DNA from 4 places in the Ornithinibacillus proteolyticus genome. Region 4 is predicted to be linked to each of the others. Evidence: riboswitches for the same ligand, from Rfam matches in the RefSeq annotation. Region 4 holds a riboswitch; each other region holds the start of a gene.
What was found. A riboswitch is a leader RNA that binds a small molecule or an ion and turns the genes downstream of it on or off. The one in region 4 is predicted to bind S-adenosylmethionine.
Positions count from the first base shown of each region.

Region 1: linked by a shared signal. The riboswitch ahead of AAIB49_RS13535 (iron-containing alcohol dehydrogenase family protein) and the one ahead of metK (methionine adenosyltransferase) in region 4 are both predicted to bind S-adenosylmethionine.
Region 2: linked by a shared signal. The riboswitch ahead of AAIB49_RS08555 (cyclase family protein) and the one ahead of metK (methionine adenosyltransferase) in region 4 are both predicted to bind S-adenosylmethionine.
Region 3: linked by a shared signal. The riboswitch ahead of AAIB49_RS05905 (methionine ABC transporter ATP-binding protein) and the one ahead of metK (methionine adenosyltransferase) in region 4 are both predicted to bind S-adenosylmethionine.

Region 1 covers NZ_JBCPXV010000029.1:7,281-15,019, forward strand. Annotated here, with positions in the region: gene AAIB49_RS13525 (methionine ABC transporter ATP-binding protein) at 1-802, opposite strand, end outside; SAM riboswitch class I at 907-1,011, opposite strand; gene AAIB49_RS13530 (pyridoxal phosphate-dependent aminotransferase) at 1,129-2,304, opposite strand; SAM riboswitch class I at 2,540-2,644, shown strand; gene AAIB49_RS13535 (iron-containing alcohol dehydrogenase family protein) at 2,714-3,787, shown strand; gene AAIB49_RS13540 (carbon-nitrogen family hydrolase) at 3,798-4,583, shown strand; gene pnpS (two-component system histidine kinase PnpS) at 4,791-6,161, opposite strand; gene AAIB49_RS13550 (response regulator transcription factor) at 6,158-6,850, opposite strand; gene mdh (malate dehydrogenase) at 7,210-7,739, opposite strand, start outside.
Region 2 covers NZ_JBCPXV010000014.1:2,053-9,791, forward strand. Annotated here, with positions in the region: gene AAIB49_RS08540 (3'-5' exonuclease) at 1-323, opposite strand, end outside; gene AAIB49_RS08545 (Cof-type HAD-IIB family hydrolase) at 409-1,185, opposite strand; gene AAIB49_RS08550 (hypothetical protein) at 1,714-5,169, opposite strand; SAM riboswitch class I at 5,314-5,415, shown strand; gene AAIB49_RS08555 (cyclase family protein) at 5,501-6,259, shown strand; gene AAIB49_RS08560 (5-methyltetrahydropteroyltriglutamate--homocysteine S-methyltransferase) at 6,324-7,427, shown strand; gene rbsK (ribokinase) at 7,447-7,739, opposite strand, start outside.
Region 3 covers NZ_JBCPXV010000008.1:52,872-60,610, reverse strand. Annotated here, with positions in the region: gene AAIB49_RS05930 (acyl-CoA dehydrogenase family protein) at 1-646, shown strand, start outside; gene AAIB49_RS05925 (arsenate reductase family protein) at 1,241-1,603, shown strand; gene gcvH (glycine cleavage system protein GcvH) at 1,669-2,052, shown strand; gene AAIB49_RS05915 (toprim domain-containing protein) at 2,213-2,569, shown strand; gene AAIB49_RS05910 (thioredoxin family protein) at 2,589-2,903, shown strand; SAM riboswitch class I at 2,986-3,099, shown strand; gene AAIB49_RS05905 (methionine ABC transporter ATP-binding protein) at 3,264-4,286, shown strand; gene AAIB49_RS05900 (methionine ABC transporter permease) at 4,279-4,947, shown strand; gene AAIB49_RS05895 (MetQ/NlpA family ABC transporter substrate-binding protein) at 4,976-5,791, shown strand; gene AAIB49_RS05890 (YuzK family famiily protein) at 6,128-6,298, shown strand; gene sufC (Fe-S cluster assembly ATPase SufC) at 6,742-7,527, shown strand; gene sufD (Fe-S cluster assembly protein SufD) at 7,545-7,739, shown strand, end outside.
Region 4 covers NZ_JBCPXV010000062.1:4,680-12,418, forward strand. Annotated here, with positions in the region: gene mnmM (tRNA 5-(aminomethyl)-2-thiouridylate-methyltransferase MnmM) at 1-173, shown strand, start outside; gene AAIB49_RS17920 (gamma carbonic anhydrase) at 191-721, shown strand; gene metK (methionine adenosyltransferase) at 765-1,961, opposite strand; SAM riboswitch class I at 2,083-2,189, opposite strand; gene pckA (phosphoenolpyruvate carboxykinase (ATP)) at 2,384-3,970, shown strand; gene AAIB49_RS17935 (ABC transporter substrate-binding protein) at 4,738-5,721, shown strand; gene AAIB49_RS17940 (ABC transporter ATP-binding protein) at 5,733-6,509, shown strand; gene AAIB49_RS17945 (ABC transporter permease) at 6,536-7,342, shown strand; gene AAIB49_RS17950 (aminoglycoside phosphotransferase family protein) at 7,582-7,739, opposite strand, start outside.

The sequences.
Region 1 (7,739 bases), on a different contig from region 4:
CTCTAAATTGCAGTCGAACTAACACTCCAGCACATGCATCACGTAGCTTTTGTGGCAATTCAAAATCTAACACACTTTTGATAAACTGCTTTGTTAATGGTTTAGTCGGTTGGGAAAAGATATCGTAGGAAGGTCCCTCTTCTATAATCTTTCCATCTTGCATGACAGCACATCTATCACAAATTTCTTTCACTACTTCCATCTCATGAGTAATAATAACTATTGTTATCCCAAGCTCCTGATTAATTCTTTTCAATAGATTTAGAATGGATTTAGTCGTACTAGGGTCAAGTGCTGATGTCGCTTCATCACATAATAATACTTTTGGATTATTGGCTAATGCACGAGCAATACTTACTCGTTGCTTCTGTCCACCACTTAATTGTGCTGGATAGTGGTTCGCCTTATCAGAAAGCCCTACTAGCTCAAGCAATTCCAATACACGTTCTCTTCGCTTGCTCTTTTCTACACCTGCGGCTTTTAATGCGAAAGCAACATTATCAAAAACCGTTTTCGATGCTACTAAGTAAAACCCTTGAAAAATCATCCCGATCGCTTGTCTAGCCTCACGTAGAGATTTTTTCGAAAGCTGTAGTAAATCAACTCCGTCTATGATTACTTTCCCTGAGGTAGGTCGTTCCAGAATATTCATACAGCGAATCAACGTGCTTTTACCTGCACCACTATAGCCAACAATTCCATATACTTCTCCTTTTTGAATAGATAAGGAGACATCATCAACACCAACAACAGTACTTTTCTTCGATTTGTAAACCTTACTAACGTGTTCCAGCTTAATCATTTGCTCCACCACACTTCAAATTACTCACTCCGTTAACATTCTTGTTAAATAACAAAAAAAACCCTCTTTGCACCTGAAAGAGAGTTTTGAATAGATAGATTCAATCCTTATCTTTCAGAATGATAGCATTCTGCAGGAGGTAGCACCACTCACGAAGAAGGTTGCTGTGACGTCTTCGGGCCTGTTCCCTCGGTCACTCTGGATAAGATAAATAATTTATATTTAATTTTACGTTAGATATTATATTAATCTCGTGCTTTCCATTTGTCAACGAAATTTAGTAAATTTTATTCATTTTTTATTTTCAAATCCTTCGATTGAATTGGCTAGCGAAAAATTTTTAAGCTCCCGATTCGCTCTGCCGCTTCTATAAGACGATCTTCATGGTCAAGTAAGCCAAGTCGTACATAACCTTCGCCACTCTCGCCAAAACCATTTCCTGGAGCCACCACGACATGTGCTTTCTCTAGTAATAAATCTGCGAACTGCTCTGACGTATACCCCTCTGGAACTGGTAACCAGGCAAAAAAAGTCCCTTTTGGTGCTTCAACCTTCCAGCCGATATCATGGAGCTTCTCGATAAACTTGTCACGTCTAGCTTCGTAAATGTGAACAAGTTCCGAAACATTCTCTTGACTCCCTAATAGTGCTTTTGCGGCAGCTTGTTGAATACCACTAAATAAACTAACATAAAGATGGTCTTGAATAAGGTTTATACTCTCAATAACCGACTGATTCCCTACCGCAAAACCAACTCGCCAACCAGCCATATTATAGGTTTTGGACAAGGTATACATTTCTACTCCAATATCCTTAGCACCTTCAGATTGCAGAAAACTCTGTGGTCTATTCCCGTCAAAACCGATGGCACCATATGCAAAATCATGAACCACACAAATGTTGTGCGCGTTAGCTAACATAACGGTCTCATCAAAGAAATCTTTAGTTGCTATTGCCGCAGTTGGATTATTAGGATAATTTAAAAACATTAACTTTGCTCTGTCAAGTGTGTCCTTTTCTATTGCAGAATAATTCGGTAAGAAACCATTTTCTTTTTTCAATGGCATTAATGCAATATCTGCATTTGCCATAGCAATTCCGGACATATAATCCGGATATCCTGGATCTGGCAATAGGGCTAAGTCACCAGGATTGAGCAGGCATTGACTAATCTCGACTAAGCCAGTTTTAGCACCAAATAAAATTGCAACCTCTTTATTTGGGTCTATTTCCACATGATATTCTCGCATATAAAATTCCGCAATTGCTTCTTTTAAAAATTGTTGTCCACGAAATGGCGAATATTTATGATAATTAGGGTTATCTGCAGCTATCTTTAACTCCTCTATAATATGTTTTGGAGTTGGTAAGTCAGGATTTCCTTGCCCTAAATTGATAATATCGTGTCCTTGACTTGCTAATCTTTGAACCTTTTGAACTAAAGATGCAAAGAACTGCTCTGGTAATCTTTGTAGTAATTTTGATTGTTCAAAGTGATACATTTCATCCACTCTCCTGAAAAGTCAGTCAAATTCTAGTAACTAACTATAGTCATTATCATGAAATTTGTAAAGCACTTTCTGCTAGACAAATGGTCATAAACTTTCCAATTAACCAATAGTACACTTAGTTAGGAAAGGAAGAACAAGTACGACTGTTTTAAAAATTGATTATTGACATGATGATCAACCAATGGGATAATCGTTCACATATAAAGATAATTCGGTAAATATAAAACTCTTATCACGAGAAGGTGGAGGGACTGGCCCTATGAAACCCGGCAACCGGTTGAAAATTCAACACGGTGCTAAATCCTGCAAGTATGACATTGCAAGATAAGAGGAGGAGTATAGAAATAACCTCTCTTCCTCTTGAAGAGAGGTTATTTTTGGATACAAAGGGGAGAAAAAGATGCAGGCCATTCATGTAAAAGGTTCACCAAATTTATATTTAGGTTATGAAGGTGTGCTTGACCAAATATCAAGTCTACTAGATGAGCATCAGTTTTATCATCCAACTGTAATACACGGAAATGCTTCTTGGAAAGCAGCAAAGCCTTATTTCGAGCTAACACAACCAGCAACTTATATAAATTATCAGGGGGATTGCACCCATGAAGAAGTTGATAGAATCGCACGTGTTACAAATGATATAGAAACCGATGTCATTATTGGGGTTGGTGGTGGCAAGATACTAGATATCGCCAAAGCAACAGGTGCAAAAGTAAACTTACCAGTAATCCTCATCCCTACGCTAGCATCAAATTGTGCTGCTTGGACACCGTTAAGTGTCTTCTATGATACAAAAGGTAACTTTAAAGAGTATATCGTTTTTCCACAAAGCACGTACATGGTGTTACTTGATCCTAGAATTATAGTCGATTCTCCAGTTGCATATCTACGTGCAGGTATTGGGGATACCATAGCGAAATGGTATGAAGCAGATGTTTTAACACGTAAGCTTACACCAAAGCCGCTAGCAGTAGATATCGCACTACACGCTGCTCGCTTATGCAGAGATGTACTACTTGAAAATGGTGACAATGCAATTGAGGCCATTTTGGCACATAAAATAACACCAGAACTAGTACGAGTCACCGAAACAATCATCATGGTAGGTGGAATGGTCGGTGGGTATGGCGATCATTACGGTAGAATATCAGGTGCTCATTCGATACATAATGCCCTTACTCTCATCCATGAGACCCACCAACATTTGCATGGGGATAAAGTTGCCTTTGGTGTATTGACCCAATTAGCATTGGAAGAACGATTAGATGAGATTTCATTTTTACTTCCATATTACAAAAAGCTAAAATTGCCTACTTCTCTTGCAGAATTAGGTATAGTAAGCAACCAGGAAGAAGCAATTAAAACTATTGCACAGGGTGCAACCAAACCTGGTGAATCCATTCATCTTATGGGCGTTTCTGACCCTGCGACAGTAGAAGCCGCTATACGCACTGTCGAAAAATTAAATAGGTAGGGGTGGTATAATGGGATTAACTATATCATTAATCCAAATGGATATTACATTTGGTAATCCTCAAGCTAATTATGAGCGTGTGACACAGTTATTTAAAGAATTCAAAGCCAATAACGCTGATGTCGTATTATTGCCAGAGTTATGGACGACAGGATATGATTTAACTCGCTTACATCAATTAGCTGATGATGGCAAAGAGTCCATTGGGTTCATATCTAAGCTTGCCAAACAATACCAAACCAATATCATTGCGGGCTCGATTGCCAAAAAAGTAAATGATAGCTTTACCAATACACTTTTCGTCGTAAACCAAGATGGTCAGCTTGTAAAAGAATATAATAAAGCCCATTTATTTCGCTTGATGGATGAAGATAAACATCTTATTGAAGGTAATGGTAACGGTAATTTTGAACTTGCAGGCTATCAAAGCGCTGGGATTATATGCTATGATATTCGTTTCCCAGAATGGGTTCGGACTCACATGTTAAATGATAGCAAAATTCTCTACGTAGTAGCCGAATGGCCAAAAGTCAGGATTGATCATTGGAGGGCACTTCTAATTAGTCGTGCTATTGAAAATCAATGCTTTGTTGTTGCTTGTAACCGTGTTGGCTCCGATCCTAACAATGTGTTCGGTGGTCACTCTATGATTATTGGCCCATGGGGAGAAATTATAGCTGAGGCTGGAGAAGAAGAAACAATTATCCATGCAGACATTGATCTTAATCAAGTTCATCAAGTGCGAAATACTATTCCTATTCTTCAGGATAGGCGTCCAGATATTTATGAGGTATAAGACTATATTGTTCTAGTTTGCCATCTACCCATTCCAGCAATATGCTTATCCGTACTTCTGGTATCAGTCTGATAAATATTCATTGCGGTTTTCAATCATAATAGGAGGTATTGAAAGTTATTCCCTCTCTAATCATCTAAAATCTGGTCTCTCTTAACAAAATACCCCAGATAAATAGACCAAATCTATTTATCTGGGGTATTTGCATTATCGCTTCGGAAAGTACACATGGAAAGTCGTTCCTTCATTTACTTCACTTTCTACTTCTATTTTCCCTTGATGGAGTTCTACAATATGTTTGACAATTGCTAAGCCAAGTCCAGTTCCGCCAGTATTTCTACTTCTAGCTTTATCGACACGATAGAAGCGTTCAAATATTCTTGGCAGTGATTCTTTAGGTATTCCGATACCAGTATCGCTTACCTGCAAATGAATATATTCCTCTTGTTCCTCTGCTAATAATGTTACACTTCCACCCTTTGGCGTGTAACTAATTGCATTTACTAAGAGGTTAATCATAACCTGCTTCACTCCAGAATGTTCCGCTTTAAATTCAATATTATCTCCACTTCCAACATGAAGTGTTATCCCATTATTTTCAGCTTGTTGATTTATAACCGGAATTACTTCATCAACTAATTCAGAGAAGCGTACTGTCGCTAATTCTATTTTGGAATCATCCTTTTCTAGCTTCGATAAAGATAATAGGTCTTGAATTAACATCTGTAGTCGTTTACTTTCTTCATTAATAATACTTAAAAATTGTTTTGCTGTATCCACATCCTGTAAATTGTTATCATCCAGTAATGTCTCCGCAAAGCCTCTTATAGAAGTAATTGGAGTTTTTAACTCATGTGATACATTTGCAACAAAATCTTTACGCATTGCTTCTAGTTTTTTCAGTTCGGTAATGTCATATAATACAATAACTGCACCCTTTAACATGTTCTTCTCATTAAAGATAGGTGCACCAATAATTTCAAAATATTGCTTATGACCATTTTCTATAATAAGGGAATCCTTCACCTTTTCTTCATACAAAAAGGTCTGTTGAATCGTTTTATGGATTTTCTCATGATCTAATACATCATAATACAAATATCCAATATAATCTCGTTCCTTCTTGTTACTAAAGAGACCTAGGAAATTTCTATTGACTAAATGAATATAGCCTTTTTCATCAATTAGGATTAATCCACTTTGAATATTTTCTATTACAGTCGTTAATTGTTCTGCTTGCATCTTCTCATTAATGGACAGTTCACTGAGACTTCTGGCAAGTTTATTAATTTGCATCAATAAGGACGCCATACTACCAGAAACTGGATGATGCATTCTCGCACGAAAATTACCTTTCACTAATTCATCTAACGTATTGGTGGCCTTCTGAATTGGTTTAACATATTTATCAAATACATAATGCAGCATCATCATGAGAACGATAAATTCTGTTAAAAGTACTAACAATAACACAATATAATTGCTCATAAAAAAGCTAAATACTACACCTGTTGCGACCACAATGAATAAGATAATTAACGCGTAGCGTAGTACTGGTTTTAAGGACAAAAACCTCACGTTGGATCCTCCATTTTATAACCCAACCCACGAATTGTTTTAATGTAAATCGGCTTTTTCGTATTGGGCTCAATTTTTTCTCTTAGATGACTAACATGAACATCAACAATACGAGTATCTCCAACAAAATCATAATCCCAAACAGCAGATAATAATTGATCTCTTGATAACACTTTATCCTTGTGTGTTGCTAAATAATGTAATAACTCAAATTCTTTTCGTGTAAAACTAAGTACCTGATTATTCTTCTCTGCTTCATATCGCTCAGGGAAAATCGTTAATTCTCCTACTTTTATATTTTTCACATTACTCGTTACAGAAACATTGGTCCGTCTTAAGATTGCTTTAATTCTAGCAATTACTTCCTTTGGACTAAATGGCTTAGTTAAATAATCATCCGCACCTATTTCTAATCCTAGTACTTTATCGAACTCTTCATCTCTAGCAGTTAACATTAAAACGGGTGTATCAATATGATTTCTTCTTAAATGCTTACAGACTTCAATGCCATCCATTTCTGGAAGCATTAAATCAAGAATAATAAAATCATATGTATTCTTATCCGCTTTCCGAATTGCTTCCAGTCCGTCATAGGCAACATCCGTTGTGAATCCAGCTTTCTCGAGATTGAATTTTAGTAATGTTACGATAGACATTTCATCATCTACAATAAGAACATGTTCATTCATGATATCAATTCCCCATTTCTTCTATGCTACCATTTACCTTATCTTAATATTACAATGAAATCGTTATAAATTAAATAATGGATAGATATTGTAAATAAATCTTTACACAATGCTGTTAAAGGATACTCTAATCATTTATATGGATTAAAACACCCTACTAATACATTACCATAAAAACATAGAACATATCTTGTTTTATTATCCTTTTTACTCGGTCAATAGCAAATTTCATCTCTGTATAACGTTCCGTATAGGTTTGATCATCGGTAACAAAGCTGATGGTTCCTTGATAAGTGTTCTAAGCTTCCAGAATATTAAAAAAGAGCTCCATTCGCGTAGAATGAAGCTCTCCTTCTCATTTATTGTAATACCTCTAAAACCTGTTTAACGGAATTAGCTGATTTATCTAAAGCCGCTTTTTCATCTTCCGTTAGATCTAATTCGATGATCTGTTCAATTCCATTTCCACCTAGAATGGTCGGAACACCTAAGTAAATATCGTTGTATCCATATTCACCCTCTAAGTAAGCGATGGATGGTAGTACGCGGCGTTGGTCTTTTAGGATAGCCTCTGCCATAACTGTTAAAGATGCTGCAGGTGCATAATAGGCACTTCCATTACCTAAAAGGTTGACGATTTCACCACCACCAGTACGAGTGCGTTGTACAATTTCATCTAATCGATCCTTAGGTAGTAACTTTTCTAGCGGAATTCCACCCGCATAGGAGTACCGAATTAGTGGTACCATATCATCACCATGGCCGCCTAACACAAAACCAGTAATATCTTTAACGGATAAATTTAACTCCTTGGCAACAAATGTACGGAAACGAGCTGTGTCTAATACTCCTGATTGACCGATAACTCGTTCTTTCGGGAAGCCAGACT
Region 2 (7,739 bases), on a different contig from region 4:
AATTCCGGATATGTCATGCTGCCTCTATCCAATGATTGACGAATGACACTCATATCAAAGCTTGCATTATGCGCGACAACCAGATTACCTGATAAGTAGGTTTCTAATGTTGGCCAAATCTCAGAGAACGTCCTAGCATCCAATACATCTTCTTCTACAATACCGTGTACACGTACATTAAATGGATTAAAATAAGTTTCCGGATTGATTAAACTATAATATTCATCTAGTATTTCCTTCTCATCGGCAATCACAATCCCGACGGCACAAGGACTATGACGCTTTTCATTCGCTGTCTCAAAATCGATCGAAACAAAATTCATATTAGACATTCCTTTATTTATAACGTTACACCTATCATAACATGGCAAGCATCTTACTGTAATATAAAATGATAAGCACTATCCCTTATAACAATCCTACCATTTTCAACCCATGTAGAATTCCATCTTCATCAACAGACTTGGTCACAAATTTAGCAGCGTTCTTGGCTTCTTCCACTCCATTTCCCATCGCGACACTATTAGGAATTTTGGTAAGCATTTCTACATCATTTAACCCATCACCAAATGCATATCTGTTTTCCTCAGGAATATGTAATTTCTCCATTACTTTTTCAATTCCATATGCTTTCGATCCACCTTTCGGCAATATATCGGTACTTAAGCGATGCCAGCGGACAAAGTCAAACTCTGGGAATGCATCTATGTACTGCTGCTCTTCCTCTTCCACACAAAATAAAAGCGACTGGAAAATAGCATTATCCTCATAGTAATGTGGATTATAGCTAGGCAAGCCAATTTTTAATTCACTAATACTTTCCGTTATATGTGGATGTTCTGATACATTAGCATTCATACCGTCAGGATCCATAAAGAGAACTGGATGCCCATTAGCTAAAGCTTGATCGGTCAGGTTCTTTAATGTGGGCATCTGTAAAGAGTTCGTGTAGACTTCCTCTTCTTCAACTACGACATATTGCCCGTTATAGCTAACATACGTGTTGATCCCTAATTCTTTCAATAGATTTTTAAACATAAATGGTCCACGCCCTGTTGCAATGGCGACAATATGCCCTTTTCTTTGTAACTCCTGAATTGCTTCCTTCGTCGAACGTGGTAATTTCTTCTCGTGATCTAATAATGTACCGTCTATATCAAAAAATACAATACTTTGTTGGGACATGGTGATAGATCTCCTTTTAAGTGAATTTTATTCTACTTTCATTCTAACCATTGAAAGGCTTTACAAGTCAACAAATATAGAGAAGCTTGTGGGTTTGGTAATTTTGTGTGGGGGGGGGGCGCGGTTTCCGGGGGCTTTTGCGCGACTTCTTGGAGTTTTGTGCGCGGCTTCTGGGTTCTCGCGCGATTTTTTGGGATTCCCACGCGATTTCTTGGCATTCTCGCGCGAATTTCGGGGATTCCCGCGCGATTCTGGGTTTCCGCGCGACCTCTCGGGATTTTCGCGCGACTTCTTGGGTTTTTCGCGCGACCTCTTGGGATTTTCGCGCGACCTCTTGGGTTTTTCGCGCGACCTCTGGGTTCTCGCGCGATTTCTCGACTTCCCCGCGCGAATTTCAGGGATTCCCGCGCGAACTCCGGAATTCCCGCGCGATTTCTCACCTTCCTCGCGCGACTTCCAAACATTCCCGCGCGAACTCCGCACCCACTCCCCAACAACCAACACTCCCTCATTCACCTCTAAAACAAATTAATCCCACTTCTTCATCCGCTCGATCACATGCTTTTTAAATTTTGTTACGAGTGTCTTTTTTCCTTCTGATGATTTCTGCTTTTGCCATTCATTGTAGCTAGCTATCGTTATTAAAATTGATCCAGCGATTAATAGATAACCCCACCATGGTAGGTTACCCCAGTATGGTCTTGTTTGCATTAGCACGTTGAATAAGAGTACGCCTGCGCCTACAAAGAAAAAGGACTTTATTTGATAGATCATACCTGCAATGAGTGATGCCAAGGATAGTGCCCCGATGATTAAGGCATCATATATTGTGTTGCTCGCTAAGCCGTCCTGTACTAGTAAAAGTGCTACGATGACTAGTACGGCCCACTGAATATAGTTCGCTACTTCTTTCTTTTCCTTCAGGACGGATTTTCTTAGAACAATAACGACTAAGATCCAAGGTAGTACATAGCATTCTCTTTCGAATAATGGCGCGATTTCTATGTGACCTAGCAGTGCATAATATGGTTGTAGTGCAAAGACAAAAGCAGCAAATGTGATCCATGTTGCAGAAATGTCTGCCACACGGTTTCGATTAAGTAGTAATCCAGTGACGATTAAGACACCTGGAAGAAGCTTGAAAGCTAACTGATCCGTGAAAATGCTGAACTGATATACATTAAGGCATGCAAGAAATCCTATGAACGTATACCAATCTAGTTTAAATTGTTTTGTCTCTAATTGATAAAGCGTTGGATAGATTATCCGGCCGACTATTAATCCCACCACAGCAAATGAAGCATAAATGTATGGCTTATATGCTAGCATCTCGGGTGTATTTCCGAAATTTATCGTCCCTACGTATAGCAATAATAATGGGAGAATGGTTAATATATCCCATTTCATACGGTGTAACACGTACATGACAAGTGCTCCAAATAAGAGGGTTATTCCAAACGAGATAGCATCATGGGAATAGCTCATCACAAAGCCGAAGATACCGATACTAGAGAACGGAATAAAATAATAGGCAATTCGTTTTTTCCATTCGCTATCTCCAATCATCCAACCTACAAACAACAACAGACTAACGATGAAATACGTGTAAATATAGTCAAGATTCCAGTCCCATTTGGAAAGGGCTAATGGAAGGGAAATCCAGAATGTCGTCCAGCCTGCATAGAAAAATGTTTTCCGTTGCCATTCCTTCTTAACCAATGTAACGGTAATCCCATAGATAGCCGTTGCTAGTAGAAATGCCCATAATGCATCTGCTCCATTAATAATGCTCGTAAGAATTAACGCTAATGGCAAGTAAATTTGCCCCACCCAGTGAAAAGCTCGTTGCATTAGGAAATCCTTTTTACCGCTAACGAATCCAACACCTAGTAGCAATATCGTTCCTAATATCCATTCGAACCATTCGAACACTTCTGGAATTGTGGCTATCCTCTCATGAATAATATGCAGAAGATGGAAATAGAAAAATAGAGAAAAGCTGGCAAGGACATAGGGAATAGCAGTCCAGCTTGTTTTCCGGTATAGCAAATAAGCCATTGCTATTCCACCCAATGTAATCAACGCACTAGTCACTGGCTCCAGTGTTAAGCTCCCTAGCATACCAATTCCATAGAACAATTGGGCAAGATAAAAACTACTCTCTGCGAACTTCTTCTGATTCATCGTTTTCCAACTATAGCTACCGGCTAAAACGACTATACTACCGAGTACGATTCCCATAGTTAGAAAAGCATCCTCAAGGTATGGTGCATCTTGTCGTGCAACATGACTATATAAAACGGTAACGGCTAATCCTAATGCTACCCCATGCAACCATGGTGCCATCTGTAGCAAATGCGTACGTGTTTCATACGTATTCATGACAATCGCCAATCCAGCAAGGAAGAATAGCATAATACTTAGCTCAAGGCTTTCGAACATAACAAAGCTTGCGAATAAACAAAAAATCATCGCAATACTACTCACATCACGCGTACTATTCTTCATTGGCTGCCAAAGTGATATGTTTATGAGACAACCACCTAGCATATAAAAAAGATAGGCCAATATAAATCCAGGAAGAATAATAGATTCATAACCAATCCACTCTTGACCTAGTAAAGTAAGCTGATACAAAGCACTTACTAAGAAAATAGGACTTAAATAATGGAATAGCTTATTCGTAACAAGTGAAGCAAGGTAAGCAAAATGAAGTGCCATAATAACATAGGCAAGAAATAAAACAAGTGAGCCCTCGCCTGCTCTTATCATTAGCCCTTCAAAGGTAATATATATAAATGCTAGAACTGAGACGACCGCACTCGTAACTTGAAATATTTTCTGTAAAGATCCTGCATCCTTCATCAGCTTTGGTAAAACGATGAAAAATACCCCTAACAATGCATAAGCTATCTCGCCAACACCTGCCAATATTGAGTTTTCCACTAGCTGGTAGCCACCATAAACGACCATAGCTGTAAACACGAAATGATAGGATTGGTGCTTGGTAACAAATATCATCGAAAAGTAGATAACTGCAGTTACTAATAAATTAAAGCTATACATCCATGCTTGATCATAGAACATGAGCATGAATAAGGTAGATAGGATGAGATTTGCTTGTATAAATGGAATGAATTCCGTAATAAAAGGCTTTAATCGCTTCTTCTCCTTTAGCAACCGATAACCGATGATTAAAGCAGCATTGTATACCATGATCCCTAGATAAAAAACATCTACCGGTACGTATAACGCTGCTAGCAAAAGACCGACGAACACACTAATTGCTATATACGAAAACCAGACAAAAAGACGGGATGATTGCGTAAAAGCAAAGTAAGTATATATAGGGAGAATGAATAAAGTTCCGATTGCCCCCAATAAAAATTTCCCCTCTCCAGAAAAGGAGAAATAACTTCCAAATAGCTCAAAATAGCCGACAGATACAACGATAATTGGTAAAAACAAGCTACCTAACACAAGAAATGCAAATGCTGTTTTCGTTATTTGGAGAATTCTGCTAGTTAAGCCTGCCAATCCATAAAACAAAATAGCAACCGTTGAGATTAGTCCTGTTTTCGCCCAAGCACCAAGTGTATCCCATGTACTCGTCGCAAGAACTAATCCCCCTAAAAGTAATAGGATTACACCGAGATTCAAGCCCCAGGTAATATTCCGATCCCTCACCTGTTTTTCTGATAACGTCTTCTTCTCTTTCGTAATCGGCTTCGATTGAACGGCTTCGTTTTTCGGCGCTAAGCTTGTAGGTTGAGGGGTGATGGTGACTGTTGGTTCTTTCTTTGGCTGTCCCTGCTTTACCGTTTCCTGCCTGATTTGGTTCACTCGTGATATAGTTTGATAATATTTTGTATGTGCCTGGACAATTTTGGCTGCGACATTCATATTGATGTATCGCGCCTTCACTAATTGATGAAGTTCCTCGCGAACGATTTCTCTCTTTTCATCCGGACTAAGTTGTGTCATAGAACACCCACCTTTTGGTTTCGATATACTCATCATACCAATAACGACTAATGGAATCATTATAATTTTTTAATATATAGAAAATTATAGCTTGACATACTCTTTGGAGCGATGTAGAGTGAATAGTAACAATTAAATGACCGATTCTTATCCAGAGAGGTGGAGGGACTGGCCCTTTGAAGCCTCGGCAGCGGACTCATTTTGAGTACTGTGCCAATTCCAGTAGCATTTGCTAGAAGATAAGAAGAGCACCTAACCTAAATTTGTTTAGCCTCTTCTTATTTATGAGAAGAGGTTTTTTGATTGTTTACTAAATAAATGAGGTGAGGAAATGACAAACGAAATCCGGAACAACACGAATGACGTATTAAAAGCAATGGAACAATTAAAGGAAAAAGAGTGGGTGGACCTAACGCATGCCTTTGGTCCCGATTCACCACACTTTTCTGCATTTGAAGCAGCGGAATTTAAAACCTTATTTACCCATGATGATGGTTTCTTTGCGCAAAGCTTTACCTTCCCCGGGCAATATGGTACACACCTGGATGCACCAATCCATTTTGTACGGGATAGAAGATATCTAGCGGATTTAGACTTAAAAGAGCTTGTGTTACCTCTTGTAGTCATTGATAAATCAAAGGAAGCAGCTACGGATAACGACTTTACGCTATCTACAAGCGACATTCTAGCTTTTGAAGCAGAGCATGGTCTAATTGAAGCAGGAAGCTTTGTCGCGCTGAGAACCGATTGGAGTAAACGTTGGCCTGATCACGCTTTATTCGAAAATAAAGATGAAGATGGCAATGCCCATGCACCAGGTTGGGGACTAAATGCCCTGAAATTCCTATTTGAAGAACGTCAAATCAAAGCTATCGGCCATGAAACGTTTGATACAGATTCTGCGGTCGATTACCGAAAAAATGGAGCACTAGTAGGCGAATATTATGTGCTGGACCAGGATACTTACCAAATAGAGCTGCTTACTAATCTAGATAAGGTACCTGCTAAGGGCGCCGTTATCTTTAACATCGTTCCAAAAGCAAAAGGAGCATCCGGATTCCCCGTACGATCTTTTGCGTTATTACCATAGAAAATTTAAAGTAATAAAACTAGAAGCAAATCCCACTATAATCAAAAAGAAAGAAGGAATTAACATGACTACGAAAACATTTCAAGCGCCATTTCGAGCTGACCATGTAGGGAGCTTACTACGCCCGGAAAATCTATTAAAAGCAAGAGAAGACTATAAGAATGGCAATATTTCCAAAGCAGAACTAAGAGAAGTAGAGAATAAGGAACTACAGCGTATCGTGGATAAACAAATTGAAGTCGGGCTGGAGCTAGTGACCGATGGAGAATTTCGTCGCTCATGGTGGCATATTGATTTTCTTGAAAATCTAAATGGATTTGAAGGCTATGTGCCGGAAAGAGGCATTAAGTTTCAAGGCGTGGAAACAGAACCATATGATGTTCGCAATATCGGCAAGATCTCCTTTAATGAGGATCATCCATTCCTTGAAGACTTTAAATTATTTAATGAAATAGTAGCTGGACGTGCCGTTGCCAAGCAAACCATTCCTAGTCCTAACCAATTATTCCATCGTGGTATTCGAAACACGGCGGTTTATCCTACTGTCGAGGAATATGCGAAGGATGTTATCCAAGCCTACCGGGATGCGTTAAAGGCCTTTTACGATATCGGTGTCCGATATATACAATTAGACGATGTTTATATTACTGGTCTGAATGCAGATAGTCTAGTAGCATATGAGCCTGAACTCTCCCGTGAGGAATTAATTGAGCTATCCCTTCATGTCGTCAACAGTGTATTAGAGGATAAACCAGATGATTTATATGTTACCACCCATCTCTGTCGGGGAAACTATGAATCTAGATGGGCATTTGAAGGTAGCTATGCACAGATTGCACCAACATTATTTGCAAAAGAAAAGGTGAATGGATTTTTCCTAGAGTATGATGACGAGCGGTCTGGTGATTTCAAGCCATTAAATTACATCCCTAAAGGTGGCGCATGTGTTGTATTAGGTCTTGTTACTTCAAAGTTTGGTGAATTGGAAGATAAAGAAGAAATTAAGCGTCGTATTCAAGAAGCCAGTCGCTATGTGCCGCTGGATCAGCTTGCATTAAGTCCACAGTGTGGCTTTTCTTCTACTCATCATGGAAATAAGTTAACGGAAGAACAGCAATGGGCGAAATTGAAGTTTATTGTGGATATTACGAAAGAGGTATGGGGATAAAATAGGGGGACTCTCCCCCCTATTTATTCTTCTGCATAAACTCCAATACTTGCTCACTTGTCGGCATACCAGCTTGTGCTCCTATTTTTGTAACGGATAATCCGGCAGCCGCATTGGCAAATTGGATAGCTGCTTCTCGGGTTGCTCCCCCGCCGATTAGAACGGCAAGTGCACCATTAAAGGTATCCCCTGCTCCAGTTGTATCCTGTACGGAAACCGAATAGGCCGGCACTAGTATTTCTTCCTTCTGATCAACATATAGCGTTCCCTCTGAACCTTTCGTGATGATGAGCTTGTCCTGAAGTCCTTCAG
Region 3 (7,739 bases), on a different contig from region 4:
TGGTGGATATGGCTTTATGCAGGAATACGAAGTAGAGCGTATCTATCGTGATTCTCGTATCAACCGAATTTTCGAAGGTACGAATGAAATCAATCGCCTACTTGTTCCAGGTACACTACTCAAGAAAGCAATGAAAGGTGAGTTACCTCTATTCCAAAAAGCGATGAGCTTACAAGAGGAATTAATGATGCTAATGCCAGAGGAGCCAGGTACAGAACCATTAGAACAGGAAAAGTATTTATTAAGGAATGCAAAGAAAATCGTCTTACTTGGTGCTGGTTTAGCTGCACAAAAATACATGCAAAAAATCGAAAAAGAACAAGAAATCCTTGTGAACTTAGCTGATATGGTCGCTGAAGTGTACAATATGGAGAGCGCAATTCTCCGCACTGAAAAAGCGATTAATGCTACTGGAGTCGAAAAGAATAAACAAAAACTACTTTATACTCAAGTATATGTTCAAGAGGCATTCAACCGTATCGAGGCAGATGCAAAGGAAACATTAATTGCGGTAGAGGAAGGCGATACATTACGTATGATGCTTTCATCCTTACGTAAGCTAACCCGCCACACACCGACAAATGTCATTGCCAAGAAACGTGAAATTGCAGCAAGCATTATTGAAGCTGAAAAATACACATTGTAAATTTCGCTAGGATTAACCGTTAGTTAAATAATATCTAATGAAAAGCAACCCCGATATCGGGGTTGCTTTTCATTAGGTATGGGGTTTACTGGTGATAGGGAGTATGTATGTGGAGGTTGTTCGCATCTATTTGTGGATGGGGAGCATGTGATCGAAGAAAGGGCTCATCTATCTTTGAAAGGGGAGCATGTGAGCACAGAAAGGTCGCATCCACAAATGAATTAGATAGATCCCCCCGCAGCTATGTAACGAAGAATATACCTATTTTGATGAAGGGCTCTATGAGTTTTTTTAGATGGGGTAGTTTGAAATGGAATGGACAAACTAATTAGATCCGAACTATTCATAAGATAGGATATTACGTTCCTGGCAATTCATACAGGGTATATGTAGGGAACTAATTGAAATCTTGGAGAGGTTGATACTGAGTGTTTTAATAACTAGAAGGTTTCCCTATTCTTGCTATGCATCCAATCAGAACTATGTAGCTATCTTGTTACAAAACATATAATCACAGTAATCTATTAATTTTTTTCTCTACTTATAATTCCTTCTCATACATGGTAAAATATCCGTAGAAAAGGAGGAGCTATAATGGCATTAACATTTTATTGGTATCCGAATTGTGGAACTTGTAAAAAAGCGAAGAAATGGTTTGATGAGCATAACGTAGTGTATAACAGCATACATATTGTGGAAGAAACACCTTCTAAGGAAGAGATTCTAGAGTTAATTGAAAATAGCGAACTTCCTGCTAAGAAGTTCTTTAACACAAGCGGGAAAAAGTATCGTGAATTAAATATAAAAGATAAAATTCAAGATGCATCTACTGAAGAAATGGCAGAGATTCTTGCTTCTGATGGTATGCTAATTAAACGACCTATTGTAACAGATGGTAATACTGTAACAGTTGGCTTTAAGGAAGAAGAGTTTCAAGCGAAATGGGCTAATCAATAATACTAGCATAAATCTATAATAGATTGTATAGTTAATGTACAACCAATTATTCGGAGGGATTTTACGTGAGCTTACCAAACGACTTATTATATTCAAAAGAACATGAATGGGTAAAAAAAGAAGGTAACACTGTTCGTGTAGGGATTACAGACTTCGCTCAGGACGAATTAGGTGATATCGTATTTGTTGAGCTTCCAGAGGTTGGAGATGAAATACAAGTTGATGAGCCTTTTGGTAGCGTTGAGTCTGTAAAAACAGTGTCTGAATTATATGCGCCAATTAGTGGGAAAATTGTCGAAGTAAATACAGATTTAGAGGATAGCCCTGAGCTTGTAAACGAAGCTCCATATGAAGGTGCATGGATGATTGTCATCGAGCCTAGTGATGAATCTGAGCTTGATAATCTACTTTCGCCTGAGGCATATAAAGAAATAATCGAACAAGAATAATATGTTAAACATCTAAGACTGACTTTTTTCCAAGCTTTACGGAAAAGAGTCAGTTTTCATTTCAAAAATATCCAGCTCTAGGCGTCAATCCCGATGGAGATTATGTTCACCTATTTGTGTTTGGACGCCTTACGCTCTAATCATATGAGGGGGATCTACCATGATTTCACATCAAACTGAACGTGTTATAATTGTTGAGGGTTTAACGGATAAAAGGCAACTTGAGAAAGTTATTAATGACCAGATTACAATTATTTGTACGAATGGAACGTTTGATATAGAACGTTTTGATGAAATGCTAGAAACCTACCAGTTGGATGAAAAGGATGTTTATATCTTTGTTGATGAAGACAAATCTGGGATGAAGCTTCGGAAACAACTTTCCCTTGAGTTACCTCATGCAGAGCATATTTATGTTAGTAGTGAGTATCGAGAAGTAGCTGCTACCCCAGAACGAATTTTAGCAATGCTTCTACTTGGTAAGCAAATCGCTGTTAATCCCCATTATTTAGTCTAGCTTTCAAGTAGGTGATAAATTGAACGAGATTTCCAAAGAAGTTCTTGAACAACAAGAATATTTACTGTATATATATACCCCTTTTTGTGGTACTTGCCACATAGCCAGGACAATGCTAGATAAGATAGAAGCAGTGCATCAAGAGAACATATTTTATGAAATGAATGCTTCTTTGTATCCGGATTTCATGCAAGACAATAAAATCGAAAGTGTTCCTTGTCTTGTCATAAAGAAGGATCATGATATTAAAGAAAAAATCTATGCATTTCAATCGATTGGGAATATATATCGTTACCTTTTAGAATATCAACCAGAATTATTTCGAGATAAATAATAAATTATATTGCATTTTTTTATTGACACGTCTATATACTGATGATATAGTAAATTCTGTTGAAAAATTGAATAATGTAAATCTCTTATCCAGAGCGGTGGAGGGAAAGGCCCTATGATACCGCGGCAACCTTCAAACTTTCGTGTTTGAAAAAGGTGCCAAGTCCTACAAAGCAATTGGCTTTGAAAGATGAGGGAACGTTAGGATTTAATAATTACTATTACGTCTTTCTGTTCTCTTACAGAAAGACGTTTTTTATTTGGAAAGGGAAAAATCAATTCTTATCATGACGTGATATAGATACGAATATATTTATGCATTTCCGAAATTAGTACATCATAGAAAGAGGAGGGATATGGAATGATATCTATTAAAGATCTGACAAAAGTATTTCGCTTTGATCAGAAAGAAATCAAAGCAGTGGATAATTTAAGTTTAACCATTGAAGATGGTGATATATTTGGTGTGATTGGCTATAGTGGTGCGGGAAAAAGTACATTTATTCGTTTGCTAAATCGTCTCGAAGACCCTACTTCTGGTCAGGTATCCATTCAAGGCAAAAATATAACGGCAATGAATAAGAATGAACTAAGAATTGCTAGACAGGATATTGGGATGATTTTTCAGCATTTTAATCTTCTATGGTCACGTACAGTTCGTGAGAATATTGCATTTCCATTAGAGATTGCTGGAGTTCCTGTAAAAGAAAGAGAAGATCGAGTAAAGGAACTAATTGAGCTTGTAGGACTTGCTGGAAGAGAGAATGCATATCCTTCTCAATTAAGTGGCGGGCAGAAGCAGCGAGTTGGTATTGCAAGAGCAATTGCGAATAATCCTAAAGTGTTATTATGTGATGAAGCAACCTCTGCATTAGATCCAGAAACAACGGATTCCATATTAGACCTTTTGGTGGATATTAATGAAAGATTAGGACTTACCATTATATTAATTACCCATGAAATGCATGTTATCAAGAAAATTTGTAACCGAGTTGCTGTGATGGAAAAAGGAAAGATTGTGGAGCAGGGGGATGTGCTAGATGTGTTCCTCAAACCGAAGCAGCCCGTTACTAAGAAATTCGTCGAACAAGTGATGGGTGACTCAGATGGTGATTTGAGTCAATTATTAGATGTTTATACAAGCGGAAGGGTTGTTCGTTTACATTTCGTCGGGGATTCTGCAAATCAAGCTTTAATTAGTCAGTTATCTAAGGAATTTGAAATTGAAGTCAATATTCTTCAAGGAAAAATTACGCAAACTAAACTTGGTGCTTATGGGACCCTAGTAGTACAAATTAACGGAAGTGACCATGAAATAAACAATACAATCCAATATATTACGGAAAAAACCACTGTAGAAGTGGAGGTTTTAAACCATGCTTAATGAATTATTTCCTAATGTAGTAATAGAGAAATTACTAGTGGCAACGGGTGAAACGTTCTATATGACCCTTTTAGCCTTAGTTGGGACGGTTATTTTTGGAATAATATTAGGACTTTTACTTTATTTAACTTCAAATGGTGGACTTTGGGAAAATAAAGTATTGAATTTTATTGTAGCCACAATCGTAAACGTATTTCGAGCTATTCCGTTTATTATTCTTATATTGTTATTGATTCCATTCACTAAATTCTTAATCGGAACCATTAGGGGGCCTAATGCTGCGACTCCAGCGTTGATTGTAGGTGCAGCCCCGTTTTATGCAAGGTTAGTAGAGATTGGATTGCGTGAGGTTAATAGAGGCGTTGTCGAGGCAGCACAGTCAATGGGCGCTAAAACAAAAACAATCATTTTTAAAGTGTTGTTACCGGAATCCATGCCAGCTCTTGTCTCTGGTATAACAGTAACTGCTATTGCATTAATAGGATATACGGCGGTAGCTGGTGTTATCGGTGCAGGTGGCCTTGGTGACTTTGCCTATTATCATGGATTTGTACGACGTGACTTTGATGTCGTGTTTGTATGTACCGTTTTAATTGTTATTATTGTTTTCATATTCCAATTCATTGGTGACTTTATTACTAATAAATTGGATAAAAGATAAAATACATTGAATAAAAGGAGATTACCAAATGAAGAAATTATTAGTTCTACTATCTATTTTACTTATTAGTTTGTTAGCTGCTTGTGGAAGTGATGGCCATGTCATCAAAATCGGTGCTACAAGTACTCCTCATGCAGAAGTATTAGAAAAAGCTAAACCGTTACTAGAGGAAGAAGGAGTTACTATTGAAATTGAAGAGTATTCCGATTACAACTTGTTAAACCTTGATCTAGATGAAGGAACTATTGATGCGAACTACTTCCAGCATATTCCATTCTTTGAAAAGGACATCAACGATCCGAAAAAAGGCTATGACCTTGTTAATTTAGGTGGTATTCATATTGAACCTATGGGTGTATATTCTAAGAATATTACAAGTGTAGATGATATTCCAGAAGGTACAGAGGTTATTATTAGTCGTAATGACCCCGACCATTATCGCATTCTGCAATTATTCGAAGCACAAGGATTAATTAAAATTGCAGATGATGCAGACACAGGCCACCCTAGCCAAGAAGATATTGTAGAAAACCCATTAAACCTTCAGTTCTTGTTTGGCGAAGTGAATCCTGAATTCTTAATTGAGGCTTATAATAATGAAGCAGACGCTCTTGTAGCAATTAATACAAACTATGCGATTGAGGCAGGACTTACGCCTTTAGAGGATGCTTTATTTATTGAAGGAGAAGAATCAGACTACGTTAATATTATTGCTGCACGTGCAGAAGACAAAGATAATGAAGACTTGAAGAAAGTTGTAGAAGTCTTACAGTCAGAAGAAATTCAAAACTTCATTATGGATAAATATAATGGTGCTGTAGTACCTGTAGGTGGCAATAACTAATATGGAGAAAAGAGGCTGACCAAGGTTAGTCTCTTTTATTTTGCATTTAGAATAGGTGAAATTTATTCTATGGAATCATCGGGGCGGTATGCAGGGATATAAGTACAGAAGAAGAATGTATCAGTGCCTTAAATGATTAGAGGAAGATGAAGCATTCTAAAGAAATTGGTTAAATGTTTGTAGAAAATAATACTATATCGTTTTAATGAGGATAAATAGTATTATTCATCGATTTTCGAAATTCAACACGACTTGGTGTCATATATTTGGCGTGTTAAACTTAACATGTCAAATACAAAACAAAAGGGATGATTCACTATTTCTAGTGAGATAAAAATGAACTATACCTCAGAAATGGAAAAAGCACTGCAAGCATCACATCAAATGGGGTACGCTGAATACTGCCGAAACTTAGACAATCGCATGCAAGTTGAAAAGAAAAGGCAAGAAGAATACAACCAATGCAAGCAACTATTGGCGGAAATTGATAGTAATCTTTTTAAATAATGTGAATGATGCTGAGGATGTTCAAATGAATATCCTCAGTTTTTTGTCGAAGTTGCTGTTACTTAAACTATATAAGTTCAACCATTCTACCTACTATGTGGAGATGAAGGATGGATAGGTCAATGGGACTGTTTTCAGGAGGCATCTCTTTTGCATCGTGACATCTTCTCTACGCATCTTCTGTAGGAGGGAGGATAGATTTAGCTTAGGTCACTCCTTATATAGGAAAGTATTAGACGATTCGGACTGTTAAGGGGACTAGCAACACCTTATAAATCCATACAAAACATAGGGAAAAACAATTAAAATATCATTCGATTTATACAACCTAAAAAAGTTGATAATCAATTCGAAATGCTATAAGATTGTAATGAGAATAAATTGAGAATGGATATCATTATTTATCATATCCAAATAAGATAACAATATATGGAGGTATCGATATGGCAGGATCTACATTAGAAATTAAAAATCTTCATGTTTCAATTGAAGGTAAAGAGATATTAAAAGGCGTTGATTTAACAATTAAAGGCGGAGAATTCCATGCAATTATGGGACCGAACGGAACAGGTAAATCAACTCTTGCATCTGCAATTATGGGACATCCGAAGTATGAAATTACGGAAGGGTCAGTTCTATTAAATGGCGAAGACGTATTAGAAATGGAAGTAGATGAGCGTGCACGTGCAGGTCTATTTTTAGCAATGCAATATCCTAGTGAAATTAGTGGTGTAACGACTTCTGATTTCTTGCGTTCTGCAATTAATGCTCGTCGAGAAGAAGGCGATGAAATTCCTTTAATGAAATTCATTAAGGATCTAGATAAAGATCTTGATTTCCTAGAAATCGATCAAAGCATGGCAACAAGATACTTAAACGAAGGATTCTCTGGTGGAGAGAAGAAACGTAATGAAATCCTTCAATTAATGCAAATCAAGCCTGACATTGCAATTCTTGATGAAATTGACTCTGGTCTGGATATTGACGCATTGAAAGTTGTTTCGAAGGGTATTAACAAAATGCGCGGCGAAAACTTTGGTTGCTTAATCATTACACACTACCAACGTCTATTAAATTATATTACTCCAGACTTCGTACACGTGATGATGCAAGGTCGCGTTGTGAAATCTGGTGGTCCTGAATTAGCTCAACGTTTAGAAGCAGAAGGATATGACTGGATTAAAGAAGAATTAGGTATCGAAGACGAAACAGTTGGACAAAACGCTTAATAGTTAGGAGGGGTAATATGACTGTAGACACAAAGCTACCTTATGATAAAAGTTATATTGAACAGTTTTCTAGCGAACGTAATGAACCTATATGGATGAAAGAATTACGTGTCAATGCACTAGAACAAGCTGAATCGTTAGAATTACCAAAACCAGATAAAACAAAAATTGGCAATTGGAATTTCACTCGGTTCAAGCATGTTGCTACAGGT
Region 4 (7,739 bases):
ATGGTCGAATTATTTTAGTCGTATACTATGGACATGAAGGCGGGCAAGAAGAAAAAAACACGATTCTAAAGCATGTCATTTCCCTGGATCAAAAAAAATATAGTGTACTGCAATATGGATTTATTAATCAAAAGAATAATCCGCCATTTATCATAGCAATACAAAAAAAATAGTCAAGGAGGGGTTTTTAGTGATTCATCATTATCAAAACATCGCACCTAAGATTCATCCGACCGTTTTTATTGCAAAGGACGCAGTAGTAATTGGAGATGTAACAATTGAAGAAGAAACTAGTATTTGGTTTAAAACTGTTATCCGAGGAGACGTTGCTCCAACTAGAATAGGTAAACGAGTTAGTATTCAAGATTTATCTATGCTACATCAAAGTCCTAATAATCCTCTTATCATTGAAGATGATGTTACTGTAGGTCACCAAGTTACCCTTCATTCATCCATAATACGAAAAAATGCTTTAATCGGTATGGGATCGATTATCTTAGACGGGGCAGAAATTGGGGAACATGCTTTTGTTGGTGCGGGAAGTCTAGTTCCACCTGGCAAAAAAATTCCACCTCATACATTAGTTATGGGACGCCCTGCTAAAGTAGTTCGCGAACTAACGGACACGGATTATCAAGAGATGGAACGAGTTCGCAAATCCTATGTTGAAAAAGGACATTATTATAAGTATCATACTGATTTAGGGCTTGATTTTTCCTAATAGCAAAGGCTTAGAACACTGGGTTCTAAGCCTTTTACATACATTATTTAACTTGTGCTAATAACGCGTCTACTTTATCGGTTTTTTCCCAAGGAAATTCTACATCTGTTCTACCGAAATGACCATATGCTGCAGTTTGCTTATAGATAGGTCTTTGTAGATCTAGCATGCGGATAATTCCAGCCGGACGTAAATCAAATATATTGCGAACAGCATTAACTAATACCTCTTCGCTTACTACTCCGGTACCAAACGTATTAATGGAAATGGAAACCGGTTCTGCAACACCGATTGCATATGCAAGCTGAACTTCACATGAATCAGCTAATTTAGCAGCTACAATATTTTTCGCAACATAACGAGCGGCATAAGCAGCTGAACGGTCTACTTTTGTAGGATCCTTCCCACTAAAAGCACCCCCACCATGACGTGCATAGCCACCATACGTATCGACAATTATTTTTCTACCAGTTAAACCTGCATCCCCTTGTGGACCTCCAATAACGAATCTTCCAGTCGGGTTAATAAAGTATTTCGTTTCATCATCTAATAATTCTGCAGGTACTACTGGCTTAATGACGTGCTCGATCAAGTCTTTTTCAATCTGTTCTAATGTAACGCTTTGTGAATGCTGTGTAGAAATGACAATCGTATCAACTCTTACCGGTTGATCCTTTTCATCATATTCAACGGTTACTTGAGTTTTTCCATCTGGACGAAGATAAGCGAGCGTATTGTCTTTTCTAACATCACTTAGCCGTTTAGAAAGTTGATGCGCTAGAGAAATTGGTAACGGCATTAATTCTTTTGTTTCGTTACATGCAAAACCAAACATCAATCCTTGGTCCCCTGCTCCGATTGCATCAATTTCACTTTCTGTCATTTTTCCAAGACGTGCTTCTAACGCTTGGTTTACCCCGCTTGCGATATCTGGTGATTGCTCATCAATAGCAGTTAGAACTGCACAAGTATCAGCATCAAATCCATATTTCGCACGAGTGTAACCGATATCTTTAACGGTTTGTCTAACAACCTGTGGGATATCAACATAGGTTGATGTGGTAATCTCTCCAGCAACTAGTACTAATCCTGTTGTTACGGTCGTTTCACACGCAACCCTAGCTAGCGGGTCCTTTTTTAAAATTTCATCTAAAATTGCATCGGAAATTTGGTCACATATTTTATCTGGATGACCTTCTGTTACTGACTCAGAAGTAAATAATCGACGATTCTTAGCCATTTGGCTAAATCCTCCCTCTATTTCTTTGTTACGGAACTCAAATATCTATCAGATAGTATATCCTTAATCAATAAAAAAAGCCTTTCCTTCTTACATGAGGAAAGGGTTTACTAGCCTTTCGCTCTTATTGTTCAAGGAATTTTCCTTGCTTCAGGTTAGCACCTTTTCACAAATGTGATGGTTGCCGGGTTTCATCGGGTCTGTCCCTCCACCAACTCTGAATAAGAGAGTATCCGCTCTATTGTAGATTAACTGAAGCTATTGTCCTATGTCAACTGTATAATACACTGTCACGTAATTTTAATAAAATAATACAATAAAAACAATAAATAGTATGGACTATTAATTTAAATGTGTTATACTAATAATTAATTTCAGGAAATAAATGTATTGAATCTCATAAATAAAGGTAGGTAATTTTAATGAATACAGTAATGAAAACCTCATTATTGGAAGAACTTCTGTCCCAGCAAACTACAAAGAAAAACTTATCTGTTGCTAGATTAGTTGAAAAAGTCCTTTCACGAAATGAAGGGGTCTTATCAAATACAGGAGCTGTACTCGCTACTACTGGTAAATATACTGGCCGTTCCCCAGAGGATAAGTTCATTGTAAAGGATTCCATATCCGAAAGTAAAGTAGACTGGGGTACTGTAAATCAACCTATTGAAGAAAAAGTATTTGAATCCTTATATGCAAAAGTTATGGAGCACCTAAAGCAAAAAGATGAAGTATTTGTATTTGATGGATTTGCTGGAGCTGATCACAACTATCAATTACCAATTCAAGTAATCAACGAATTTGCTTGGCATAATTTATTTGCGAAACAATTATTCATTCGTCCAACAGAGGAGCAATTAGCAAATCATCAAGCAGAATTTACTGTAATTTCTGCTCCAACCTTTAAGGCTGATCCGAGTGTTGATGGTACTAACTCAGAAGCGTTTATCATGGTGTCGTTCAAGCACAAAGTTATCTTAATCGGTGGAACAGAGTATGCAGGTGAAATCAAAAAGTCCATCTTCTCTATCATGAACTTTTTATTACCAGAGCAAAACATTTTATCTATGCATTGCTCAGCAAACGTAGGTAATGAGGGGGATGTTGCTTTATTCTTCGGTTTATCTGGAACTGGAAAAACAACATTATCAGCTGATCCTTACCGGAAGCTAATCGGTGATGATGAACATGCCTGGAGTTCTAGTGGTGTATTTAATATAGAAGGTGGCTGTTATGCAAAGTGTATCAACCTATCGGAAGAAAAGGAACCACAAATATACAACGCCATTAAGTTTGGTTCTGTATTAGAGAATGTAGTGTTAGATGAAGAAACACGTATCCCTAATTTCGATAATACTTCCTTAACAGAAAATACTAGAGCTGCCTATCCATTAGAACATATAGATAATATAGTAAATCCAAGCATTGCAGGACATCCGAATACGATTGTATTCCTAACTGCTGATGCATCTGGTACGCTACCACCTATTAGTAAACTAACAAAAGAACAAGCAATGTATCATTTCTTAAGTGGATATACTAGTAAACTAGCTGGAACAGAACGTGGTGTAACAGAACCACAAGCAACATTTTCAGCTTGCTTTGGAGCACCTTTCCTTCCATTATCGCCTGCAACTTATGCAACGATGCTAGGTGAAAAAATTGATTTATATAATACAAATGTATTCCTAATTAATACTGGATGGACTGGTGGATCTTATGGTGTAGGAAATCGAATTAAGCTCTCATACACTCGTGCAATGGTTCATGCTGCATTAGAAGGAGAACTAAATAACGTCGAAACAATTAAAGATGAAATATTTGGCTTGGAAATCCCTGCTCATGTTGCTGGTGTTCCTGATGAATTACTTATTCCAAGAAATACATGGGAAGACAAACAAGCATATGACGAAACAGCAAGAAATCTAGCTAAGAAGTTCCATGATAATTTCAAAAAATTTACTCATGTTAGCCCAGAAATTGCTGCAGCAGGACCTAATTTTAAATAACACTATCTTGTCCTCATCCCAAGAGGGTTTATATACTAATTCTTATACAGGCAGAAAGGATGTTACCTTTCCTATTTGCCTAACGTAAAACCGACCTTACTTTTAGAGGTCGGTTTTTTCTACTTATGTTGGTGATTCCACCCACTCCCGGGCGAGAGGTTCTTCGATTCGCGAGCTGCTCACTCAGAACGCGCGGGGACTTCTTTTTCGCGCGACTCTTTCTCCATTTCGCGCGGGACTTCTTATTTTTCGCGCGATTTCTTCTTATTGTCGCGCGATATTTCTTCCGGGTCGCGCGATTTTTCCTCCGGGTCGCGCGATTTCTCCCCTTTCTCGCGCGAAGCTTACTTCTGTCGCGCGGGGACTTCTTTTTCGCGCGACTTTTTCTCCATTTCGCGCGGGACTTCTTATTTTTCGCGCGAGGTTCCTTCTGTCGCGCGATTTTCCTCTTCTGCCGCGCGATTTTCCTACCGGGTCGCGCGATTTCTCCTCTTTCTCGCGCGAAACTTTCTCTTGCCGCTCGCGAGCTCTCCCTAATCGCGCGAAGTCTACTCCGACGACCGTGCGCGAGAACCTCTCCTCTCGCGTCCCCCCTGCAAGACATATTAAAACTAGGCATTCACACATTTTTCATTTAAAGCATACTATGTGGTTGAAGTACTCCACTTGAGAACGACTATTCAAACTTTATTACAAATCGGGAAGATATACTTTCCTTTTTGCATAAAAAATTTTCGAAATGGAAAGGGTCGTAAAGAATGAGAAAAATGAAGATTATTGGGGTTATATTATGTTTTACACTTCTTTTCCTTTCTGCTTGTGTTTCTAGCGAAAATACTACTATTAAATTAGGAGAGGTTACCCGTTCACTGTTCTATGCACCTCAATATGTAGCAATTGAGAAAGGATTTTTTGAAGAGGAAGGATTAGATGTAGAGCTTCAAACACTTTGGGGTGGAGATAAAACGATGACAGGCTTATTATCAGATGGAATTGATGTTGCATTAGTCGGATCAGAAACATCTATCTATGTTTATGCGCAGGATTCCAATGATTTCGCAGTCAACTTTGCTCAGCTTACTCAAACAGATGGGACATTCTTAGTAGCAAAAGAAGCACATTCTGATTTTAAATGGGAAGATTTAAAGGGTTCTAATTTTCTTGGACAACGTAAAGGTGGAATGCCGCAGATGGTCGGCGAATTTGTACTAAAGCAGCATGGAATAGATCCACATAACGATTTAAGCTTACATCAAAATATTGATTTTGCGAATATTCCAGGTGCGTTCCTATCGGGAGACTATGAATATGTACAGCTATTTGAACCAACTGCCAGTGTAATGGAAAAAGAAGGAAATGGCCATGTCATCGCATCCTTTGGTGAAGAATCGGGTCATGTACCATACACTGTTTTTATGGCTAAGCAGAGTTATTTAGTTGATAACAAAGAAAACATTGAAAAATTCACTAGAGCGATATATAAAGCACAACAATGGGTACAGGAAACAGATTCTGCAGAAATTGCTGAGACCATTCAATCCTATTTTGAAGATGTAGATTTAGATATATTAACTTCCTCGATTGAGCGCTATAAGAGCCAAGGATCGTTCGCGACAGACCCAATCTTAGATGAGGAAGAATGGAATAACTTAACGAACATCATGGAAGAGGCAGGAGAATTACCAGATGGCGAAATTTCTTATGAAGAGCTAGTAAATACAGAAATTGCAGAGGACGTCATCAATCAATAAGGAGGGAAAACATGTCCTTTCTAACCTTAGAAAATGTCACCCACCACTATTTCACAAAGAATGACTATACCAAAGCACTAGAAGATATTTCTTTTTCAGTAAAAGAGGGAGAGTTTATCTCCTTACTAGGGCCAAGTGGCTGTGGTAAATCCACCATTCTTTCTATCGTTTCGGGGATATTGAAACATACGTCTGGTAAAGTACTTTTAAATAATAAAGCCATTGATGAATCTGAATTAGCTATTGGTTATATGTTACAGCAAGATTATTTATTTCCTTGGAAAACGATTTTAGATAACGTATTAATCGGTCCGACCATTCAGCGAAGGGCGAATGAATACGTAAAGGAAAAAGCAATCGAGCTTTTACACGAGGTTGGTTTAAATAATGTGGAAAATCAATACCCCTCATCCCTTTCTGGTGGAATGAGGCAGCGTGTTGCACTCGTCAGAACATTAATTACGGATCCAAAAATTCTACTATTAGATGAACCCTTTTCAGCTCTAGATTTCCAAACGAAGCTAAAATTAGAAGACCTTGTTTACAAACTATTACACGCCTACCATAAGACAGCCATATTAGTAACCCACGATATTGGGGAAGCGATAGCGATGAGTGATCGCATAATCGTTATGAGTGCAAATCCAGGTAAAATTGCTAAAACCTTTGAAGTACCAATTGAACTTCGAAATGAAATGCCATTTTTAGTTCGTAAACACCCTAAGTACCAATCTATATTCGATAAAGTTTGGGAGGAGTTAAACAAAAATGAAACGCAAACCGTTTAACCCTTCAACAGAAAGGGGATATTACCATGTCCCATCATGAAGACCAGCAATTATTTGAAACGCATAAGCAAAAACTCCTACGAGAGAAACGTATTGTATTCATTTGGCAAGCTCTTATTTTAATTGGTTTTTTTGGCCTTTGGGAGCTTGCTAGTAGAATGAGATGGATTGACCCGTTATTATTCAGCTCACCAACAAGAGTATTCAATCTATTAGTCGAAAAACTTTCAGATGGCTCGATGATTTCACATACGTATGTCACGTTATTTGAAACGTTACTAGGCTTTATGATTGGTACAGTACTCGGTATAATACTTGCATCATTGTTATGGTCATCTACCCGATTTTCAAAAATTATGGATCCTTATTTAGTAATTTTAAATGCCATGCCTAAAGTCGCCTTAGGGCCCATCATTATTGTCGCTTTAGGGCCAGGTTATGTATCGATTATTGCCATGGGAGCTATCATTTCCGTTATTATTACAACGATTGTTGTCTACACCGGATTTAGAGAAGTTGATCCAAACTATGAGAAAGTACTAAAAAGCTTCGGTGCAACCCGTTGGCAATGCTTTAAATCAGCTGTATTTCCAGCAAATCTTCCCGTCATGATTTCAACGTTAAAAGTAAATGTTGGGCTATCCTGGGTCGGGGTTATCGTAGGAGAGTTTCTTGTTTCCAAAGAGGGATTAGGCTATTTGATTGTATATGGCTTCCAAGTCTTTGACTTTACTTTAGTCATGGCAGCATTAATTCTAATTGCTATCTTTGCGGCAATCATGTATAAGGTCGTTGAAAGAATGGAACGTTGGTTGATTAAGCATACGACATAGTAGAAATTAACGTAACTCCTAATAAGGCTCAGATCTCTTTATTTATAGGAATGCCTACTTGAACTAAACATCTCCCATCCGATGGCTGGTGAGACTCCTCGCTAATTAAAGGAGGTCTCACCGAAGCTATCTCTAATAAGCGTACATATATTTTCTCGGTTAAAATGTCCGATTAACCAGGAGCTAATCTATTTACATAACCTTTCTACCGGATCTCGAGTTACCTAGACTATTATAGTTTACGTACAATAGTCTTGAACTATCTGTAATAACCTACTCGAATCTTCTGTCGGTACAAATTCTGCTAATCTCGCTCCCGCTATAATCGGGGCCCATTCTAATATATCGTTCTTGTTGATGCCGCTTTTTTCAGTATAAAGATTTAAATATTCCTCAG